One region of the Kluyvera sichuanensis genome, then DNA from elsewhere that is predicted to be linked to it. Evidence: riboswitches for the same ligand, from Rfam matches in the RefSeq annotation. Region 1 holds a riboswitch; the other holds the start of a gene.
The links. A riboswitch is a leader RNA that binds a small molecule or an ion and turns the genes downstream of it on or off. The one in region 1 is predicted to bind fluoride.
Positions count from the first base shown of each region.

Region 2: linked by a shared signal. The riboswitch ahead of crcB (fluoride efflux transporter CrcB) and the one ahead of AB2B48_RS13720 (voltage-gated chloride channel family protein) in region 1 are both predicted to bind fluoride.

Region 1 covers NZ_CP162271.1:2,833,435-2,837,850, reverse strand. Annotated here, with positions in the region: gene yjdI (4Fe-4S mono-cluster protein YjdI) at 234-467, shown strand; gene AB2B48_RS13735 (GNAT family N-acetyltransferase) at 479-751, shown strand; gene AB2B48_RS13730 (LysE family translocator) at 785-1,396, opposite strand; gene AB2B48_RS13725 (Lrp/AsnC family transcriptional regulator) at 1,535-1,999, shown strand; fluoride riboswitch at 2,045-2,106, shown strand; gene AB2B48_RS13720 (voltage-gated chloride channel family protein) at 2,177-3,493, shown strand; gene AB2B48_RS13715 (LLM class flavin-dependent oxidoreductase) at 3,628-4,416, shown strand, end outside.
Region 2 covers NZ_CP162272.1:66,988-71,403, forward strand. Annotated here, with positions in the region: gene AB2B48_RS24545 (universal stress protein) at 1-616, shown strand, start outside; gene AB2B48_RS24550 (MFS transporter) at 688-1,884, opposite strand; fluoride riboswitch at 2,265-2,335, shown strand; gene crcB (fluoride efflux transporter CrcB) at 2,413-2,787, shown strand; partial or broken gene AB2B48_RS24560 (Na+/H+ antiporter NhaA) at 3,062-3,499, shown strand; gene AB2B48_RS24565 (IS6-like element IS26 family transposase) at 3,547-4,251, shown strand; partial or broken gene AB2B48_RS24570 (alcohol dehydrogenase catalytic domain-containing protein) at 4,291-4,416, opposite strand, start outside.

The DNA.
Region 1 (4,416 bases):
GGCATTATTGCCGGGGTTACATCTTTTCATTGAAACACATTAGATAATACCCACTCTTTATTATTTGGCTGCTTGCATCGGCTATTTTTAATTATTTTCCATCATAACGATACTTCGCCTTCTCCCACGAATAAAAACTTCCTCGCTGTGGTTTTTCGCATCAGATGATGAAACTCCCTCCCGGACAGGTCTATGCTTAGTCTCGAACCCATATAAAAAATAGAGGCAATGTCATGGATAAGGAACTACTGGACGCAGGCTATCGTGTCTATACCGGGGAGAAGATTGATGTCTACTTCAACACCACGATGTGCCAGCACTCGGGGAACTGCGTTCGTGGGAGCAGCAAGTTGTTCAATTTGAAGCGCAAACCGTGGATCATCCCGGACGAGGTTGACGCGCAAACGGTGGTGCGCGTTATCGACACCTGTCCAAGCGGGGCGCTGAAATACCGTCATCACGATTAAGAGAGGGAAACATGGACATTCTGGAAGGCCATAACAAGTTCTACGTTAACGATAGCGACGGTAATCAGGTGGCGGAAATCGTCTTTGTTCCCACCGGCGAGCATCTGAGCATTATTGAACACACCGACGTCGACCCTAGCCTGAAGGGGCAGGGCGTTGGCAAACAGTTGGTGGCTAAGGTGGTGGAGAAGATGCGTCAGGAACAGCGCAAAATCATCCCGCTGTGCCCGTTTGCGAAACATGAATTTGATAATACCCGCGAGTATGACGATATTCGCGCCTGAAACGCCGCGCCAGCGTGAGCTGGCGCATCTTCACTAGCGAAGCTGTTCGAACAGCAGCGTCACGGCGATAAGCACCATCAACCCACCTGAAAAACGGCTGACAACCCGCGCCGCCTGCGGGCGACTTGCCAGTAGCGCGCGTGAACCGTATCCCACCAGTAAATAGATAATCGTGCAGGTGATGAGATGCATTACCCCGAGCGCCGACATCTGCATTGCCACCGACCACTGGCCGTGCGGGTCAGTAAACTGCGGCAGCAGCGCCAGAAATAGCAGAAAGACTTTCGGGTTGAGGCCGCTGATGCACATGCCTTTCAGCGCCCACTGGTTCCAGCCGCCGCTTTGCTGCGCGGCGCTGGACACCGTTGCTGGATGGCGTAGCAGCGACACACCGAGCCACAGCAGATAGCATGCTCCCAGCAGCGTAATCGCCGACAGCGCCAGCGGATGCCCCGCAATCAGCACGCCAACGCCCGCCACCACAATAATCGTCGCCAGTAGGTGGCCGGACATCAGCCCCGCCACCGCAGGCACAATGGTTCGCCCGTGGATCCCGGCGCTGATGGTGTAGGCCCAATCAGCCCCCGGCGTCATGATAAGCAAAAACGAAACCAGCCAGAACCCTGCCACCAAACTCATTTCCATACCCGAATTGCCTCGCGTTTGCTCATCACGTTAACCCCGAAAACCCTTACTGAATGTCAGGAAAGAATATCGGTATTGCCGCGCAATGAGCTTTCAATGTTATGCTGAAAACCCGGCCTGAAAGAGAGAATCTTCTAAATGGACAGTATCGATCGAAAAATTCTTGCGCAGCTACAGGCCGATGGCCGTTTATCTATCACTGAGCTTGCCGAACGGGTAAATCTGAGTCTGTCGCCGTGCCACCGACGTCTGCGGGCGCTGGAGCAGGAAGGGGTGATTACCGGCTACCGCGCTAACCTCGACCCAGGGAAAATGGGCTTTAACTTCGTCGCGCTGGTCTTTGCGACCCTGAAAGAGGGCGACAGGAAGGCGGTTAGCGCGTTTGAAGAGGCGGTGGAAGAGATCCCGCAGATCGTGATGGCCCAGCGACTGTTCGGCGACCCGGACTATCTGATGCAGGTGGTGACGCGCGATCTCTCCTCATTCCAGAAGCTCTACGATCAAAAGCTGTCGGCGATGCCGGGTGTGCAGCATCTGCGCTCAACGCTGGTGATGAAAACGGTGGTGCAGGATCGTCCTTTCCCGCTGGAGACGCTGAAATAACCTCGGCCACAAAGTATTTGGCTGAAACGATTCGTGTGCTAATATTCATTCATAGGGGATGGCATTCCCCCTTGAACCGCCGTGTGGCTGATGATGCCTGTTTATATTCCTGGACCGGGAATGAACAGGCACACCTCTACTGCGTCCAGGATGATTAATTCATCTAAGGATGCGTCAATGCACTCTGAACACTTCGCTCGTAAAAACTCGCTTTTCTTCCTGATACAGTGGCTCCTGCTGGCTGTGGTTATTGCCGTGCTCGTCGGCTACGCATCTGCTTTATTTCTCTTCTCGCTCGACTGGGCGACCGTCACACGCCTTCAGCATCACTGGCTTATCCTGCTGCTCCCGTTCGCCGGGTTTGCCGTGGGCTGGATCTATCTGCGCCTCGGCCGTTCGGTAGAGGCGGGGAACAACCTGATACTGGAAGAGGTACATAGCCCGGCTAACACCATTCCACTGCGAATGGCGCCGCTGGTGTTTATCGGCACGGTGGTGTCTCATCTGTTCGGCGCGTCGGTTGGCCGTGAAGGCACGGCGGTACAAATGGGCGCCTCGATTGCCGATCGGTTCACGCCGCTGCTAGGGCTGGATAACGATGCGCGCCGCATGGTGCTGATGGCGGGCGTCAGCGCGGGCTTTTCTTCCGTATTTGGTACCCCGCTTGCCGGGGCCATTTTCGGCCTTGAGGTGATGGCGATAGGGCGCATGCACTACACCGCGATTTTCCCCTGTCTGGTCGCGGCGGTGGTGGCGGATCAGGTCGGCCTGATGTGGGGCGTGCACCATACGCACTATGCGATGTCATCTATTCCGGTGATGTCGGCCTGGGTGCTGGGTGCGGTTATTGTGGCGGGCTGCTGCTTCGGCCTGGCTTCCCGGGTGTTTGCCGATGCCACTCACCTGATTGGCGGCATGATGAAAAAACGGATTGCCTATGCGCCACTGCGCCCGTTTATCGGCGGGGCGGTGGTCGCTGCGGCGGTCTATCTGCTGCATGCTGACCGCTACATCGGTCTTGGTATTCCGGTGATTGTGGATGCTTTCCAGCACCCGCTCGCGCCGTGGGATTTCCTCGGCAAACTGATCTTTACCGTCACCTCGCTCGGCAGCGGATTTAAAGGCGGGGAGGTGACGCCGCTATTTTACGTCGGCGCTACGCTTGGCAATGCGCTGGCCCCGCTGCTGCATCTGCCGTTTGCTTTCCTGGCAGGGCTGGGATTTGTGGCGGTCTTTGCCGGCGCGGCGAATACACCAATTGCCTCGACGCTGATGGCGATTGAACTGTTCGGCGCGGATATCGGCGTGTATGCCGCGATGGCCTGCGTGGTGGCCTATCTGGTCTCGGGCTATACCGGTATTTATCGTTCCCAGCGGGTAGCCTGCCTGAAGCACAGCGTGGTGCCGGAAGGAATAAAGCTGGCGGAGCTTCCTGCCTGGCAGCGTGAAAGTCACCGTCCTGAAACCGTCGTTGAGGAAACGAAAGCATCATGACGTCGCTAGCGCCGCTAACTGGTTTATTGCAAAAATGTAAATAACTAACTCAATATTTGTTATTTCAGAATGGCTGCGCATTCTGGCTATCTTGGTTTCAGCCCACTTTCGGCATCGAATCAGGAGAAACCAGAATGAGCAGACAGATCAAATTAGGGGCTTTCCTTCCCGGCGGCGGCCAGCATATCGCGGCGTGGCGTCACCCGGACGCTCCCGCCGATGGCGCGACCAGCTTTGAATTCCATAAGCAGCTTGCTCAGACCGCCGAACGCGGCCTGTTTGATGCCTACTTCCTGGCTGACGGCCTGGCGATCCCCGCTTCCGGCGTGACCGACGGCGGTACCGCGAAAGTGGCGGGCTTCGAGCCGGTTACCCTGTTTTCGGCGCTGGCGCCATTGACGCAAAATATCGGCTTTATCGCCACCGCCTCCACCACCTACGAAGAACCCTACAATCTGGCGCGCAAGTTTGCTTCGCTGGATCTCATCTCCGGCGGGCGCGCGGGCTGGAACGTGGTGACCACCGCCACCGAAGCGGCGGCGCACAACTTTAATCTGGATACCCAGCATCCGCATGAGTACCGCTACCAGCGGGCGAAAGAGCACGTTGAAGTAGTGAAAAAACTGTGGGATAGCTTTGAAGACGACGCGTTTTTACGTGACAAAGCCTCAGGCCAATTCTTCGACCGTAGCAAGGTGCACAACACCGATCACGTCGGCAAATTCTTCAAAGTACGTGGGCCGCTGAACGTGCCGCGCTCGGCGCAGGGTCAGCCGGTGATTGTGCAGGCGGGGCAATCTGAAAGCGGTCGTGCGCTGGCTGCCGCGACGGCCGAAGTGATCTTTACCTCGCATCAGCATCTCGACACCGCGCAGGACTTCTATCGCGATATTAAATCACGCGCTCGCGCCGTCGGCCGTAAC
Region 2 (4,416 bases), on a different replicon from region 1:
TGAGCGCAGCCGGCTGCTGATGGCGCAGGGCAAGGCCGTGCTGGCCGGCTGTGCGGAGCTCCTGAAGCAGACCGGACAGCCGGACGCACAGCTGCTGCAAAAGCACGGCGCACTGGACGAAATCCTGGCGGAGCTGGGCGAAGTCCGGCTGATGGTGCTGGGGCGCCGCGGGACGCAGAATCAGGTAGGCAGCCATCTGGAAAGCGTCATTCGCCTGCAGAAAAACCCGGTGCTGATTGTGCCGGAGACGTTTACGCCGCCGGCGCGGGTGATGTTTGCGTACGACGGCAGCAGTGAGAGCCGTAAAAACCTGACGCGCCTGACGGTCAGCCCGCTGCTGCACGGCCTGAGCTGTCATATCGTGATGGTCAACGGTGACATGTCAGCCCTGCAGGATGCGCAGGCTGTTCTTCAGGAAGCCGGTATCACGACCGAGACACGCCTGCTGGAAGACGAGTCCGTAACCGGGGCGCTGTGCCGCTACGCGGACGCCCATGATATCGACCTCACGGTAATGGGGGCCTGCGGGCACTCCCGGTTACGGCGATTCTTTATTGGCAGCCACACCACGGAAATGCTGTCTGAAAGCCGTCAGCCCCTGCTGATGCTGCGATGAAACAGGCGGGCCTGATATCAGGCCCGCCTTCACAGGGGAAAGAGGATGACGGGTATGAAGGTAAAGGCGCGTTATTGCGGCGCATCCGTCCTGATACCGGTGGCCAGCAGGCTGGCGCCAAGAATGTAGACCAGGCAGAACAGGGCCTGAAGATGCAGGGTGACATGGTTATCTATCAGCACGCCCATGATTACCGGGGATGCCCCGCTGGCAATCACCGTCCCTGCCTCAACCGCCGAGCGCACCCTGGCCAGCTGCGCCGGACCAAACAGCTGTACCCAGAGCGCGGTGGCAAGCGTTGAGGCAATGGCCGACGATACGCCGGTCATAATCAGGTAAAAAGGCGTCACCCACTGACCGTTGCTGAGCCATAGCGCCAGCATGGCCAGGGCCTGTGGCATCAGAAACCACGGCAGCAGCCTGCGTGGTGAGAGCCGGTCAATCAGCGGGCCAAACGACAGCAGCGATACCGCCTGGGTAATGGCATAGGCAATAAACCATACCGCCACCCACGACAGCTCCCAGCCTTTCTCCTGTGCCAGCCTCGCCTGGTGGAAGAAGAAGCCGGTGGTGATAAAGGGGGAGGCCAGCACGACAGGCAGCGCCAGCAGCAGGTTGCGGTTTCGCCATACCGGCGCCTCTTTTTCTTTCTCCTCACCCCGCTTTCTGAACGTACGCAGCGGCTTCTCTTTCCCGCGGGGCAAAAACATCAGCGCGACCCCCACGCCGGCAACAAGCATTCCGGCATTGATGCCCCAGGCAGCGCGCCATCCCGTCAGCGCGCTTATCTGCACCGCAATCACAGGAAAAACGGCCTGCGCCAGCGAGAGCCCCAGCGCGATGGCGCCGAGCGCCTTGCCTGCATCAAGGGGGAACTGGCGCGCCGTTGCGGTCAGCGCAGTATGCACCATCAGTCCCTGGCCGCCGAGGCGCAGAAAGTAAAACCCGATGCACAGCATCCACGCCGCCTGTGCGCCGGAAACCAGCAGGCAGGCCGTGAGCAGCAAAAGGGTGACCGCCAGCGTGAAGCGGCGGGTCGTGGTGTAGTCAATCAGCCGTCCGGCCCAGGTCAGCGTGATGGCGCTCATCACCGTTCCGATTGCGTACAGGCCGCCCAGTCCGCCGTCGGTGAGCCCAAAGGCCTCACGAAAATCCTGCCCGTAAAGTGAGACAAAATAGGTCTGTCCAAAGCTGGACATGGCCATCAGCATCGCACCGAACGTAAGGTGAGAGGCGTGATGAAACATAAACCGAAAAAGCTGACGCATGAATATCCCTGAAGGCGGGCTGCAGCCCGCCGATTAATCACGACGTGTCCGTACCGGCTGCTGCGGACACGGCGCCTGCGTCCCTGAAGCAGGTACACGCGGGTTCACCGTGAAAGGTGGCAGTCCCGTAACGGATATGAGAGAACGGTACCCGGCGCGGACTGGCTGTCGCGGCAGGCTCTCTGATAAAGGACGGGCGAAGAGAAACTCAGGGTGGCGTAATGTGCATGACTCACAGTCAGATATAAAATGCTGCCGAAACGATAATTTTTAATGCTCTTCAGGTCAAGCCTGAAAACGGGCTCCTCATGCCCGCCGCAGGGGGAGTCGCACAAAAACAGTGGATAGCCGCTTGATTAACGCCCGTGACCGGGCCAGAATTGCGGCGAGGTGATGGCGTTCCACCTTACCCAACCGCTTCCCCTGAGAAGCTGATGACGCCTGATATTACTCCCCTTTAACCGGGAGTATGTCAGGCCGCCCCGTATCATCAGCCTGCATACTCCCTCTGACACAGAGGTAAACCCCGTGAAATCTTATCTGGCCATTATCATTGGTGGATCCGCTGGCTGCCTGATCCGCTGGCTGCTTGGCGCACGCCTGAACAGCCTGTTTCCTGACCTGCCACCGGGCACGCTGGTAGTGAACCTTGCGGGCGGATTTATCATTGGTGCGTCGCTGGCCTGGTTCATGCGCCATCCTGACCTGGATCCGGCCTGGCGATTACTTGTTATCACCGGGCTGTGCGGTGGGCTGACCACGTTTTCCACGTTTTCCCTGGAAATATTCTCACAGCTGCAGTCCGGTAATTATTTCTGGGCGTTTACTTCACTGCTGGTACACGTAACCGGCTCCATTCTGATGACTGCCCTGGGTTTTTTTGTCGTCACATGGCTGCTGTGAGCGTGTGGCTGATGACGGATAAAAATGCCCCTGCCTGCGGCAGCTTTACAGGGCTTTACCTCTTCCGCCTGAAGCGGGCCGGACGTTATGATAAAATTAACGTCACGCTAATTCGTTAATTTATCAGCAATTAATTATCGTATTTTTTATATCTTCAGCGTAGCTCAGCCGGCTTATCCTCTGATAACCAGCGGTTGTATATCAGGGGAAGGCCTGTTTTTTTTGAATAAAGGGAGGGAGTGTGTCAGAAATCCCAGACAGAAATAAAAAGAGGATGTCAGAAGTGCCATCTGCATTTTTCAGCTCGCCCGCAGCCGGCGGCATCGTGCTCATCATCGCCTCAGCAGCCGCTATCATCGTGGCTAACTCTCCGCTCAGGGAGGGATATGAGGTATTCCTGAAATACAACGCCGCCGGCCTCTCCGTTGAGCACTGGATAAACGACGCCCTGATGGCCGTGTTCTTCATGATGGTCGGCCTGGAAATCAAGCGCGAGCTTCTCACCGGTCAGCTTGCCACCTGGGGCCAGCGCGCGCTGCCGGGATTTGCCGCGCTGGGCGGGATGGCCGTGCCTGCGGCCATTTACGTATGGTTTAATGCGGGCAGCGATGAAACCCTCGCTGGCTGGGCAATTCCTGCCGCCACGGACATTGCCTTTGCGCTCGGGGTACTGGCACTGCTGGGCAGTCGCGTACCGGCACTGTTGCAAATAGTCGGTGGTGATAAACTTATCATCCCCTTTTGCTGATGGAGCTGCACATGAACCCATTCAAAGGCCGGCATTTTCAGCGTGACATCATTCTGTGGGCCGTACGCTGGTACTGCAAATACGGCATCAGTTACCGTGAGCTGCAGGAGATGCTGGCTGAACGCGGAGTGAATGTCGATCACTCCACGATTTACCGCTGGGTTCAGCGTTATGCGCCTGAAATGGAAAAACGGCTGCGCTGGTACTGGCGTAACCCTTCCGATCTTTGCCCGTGGCACATGGATGAAACCTACGTGAAGGTCAATGGCCGCTGGGCGTATCTGTACCGGGCCGTCGACAGCCGGGGCCGCACTGTCGATTTTTATCTCTCCTCCCGTCGTAACAGCAAAGCTGCATACCGGTTTCTGGGTAAAATCCTCAACAACGTGAAGAAGTGGCAGATCCCGCGATTCATCAACACGGATAAAGCGCCCGCCTATGGTCGCGCGCTTGCTCTGCTCAAACGCGAAGGCCGGTGCCCGTCTGACGTTGAACACCGACAGATTAAGTACCGGAACAACGTGATTGAATGCGATCATGGCAAACTGAAACGGATAATCGGCGCCACGCTGGGATTTAAATCCATGAAGACGGCTTACGCCACCATCAAAGGTATTGAGGTGATGCGTGCACTACGCAAAGGCCAGGCCTCAGCATTTTATTATGGTGATCCCCTGGGCGAAATGCGCCTGGTAAGCAGAGTTTTTGAAATGTAAGGCCTTTGAATAAGACAAAAGGCTGCCTCATCGCTAACTTTGCAACAGTGCCGTATTGTGTACCGCGCCGATCCCGGTGGTCACGCCGCAGCCGAGCAGGCAAACCTGCTCCGCATTGGCCTGCGGATTGATTTTCGCCAGTGATACTTCCGCCACAACGGTATA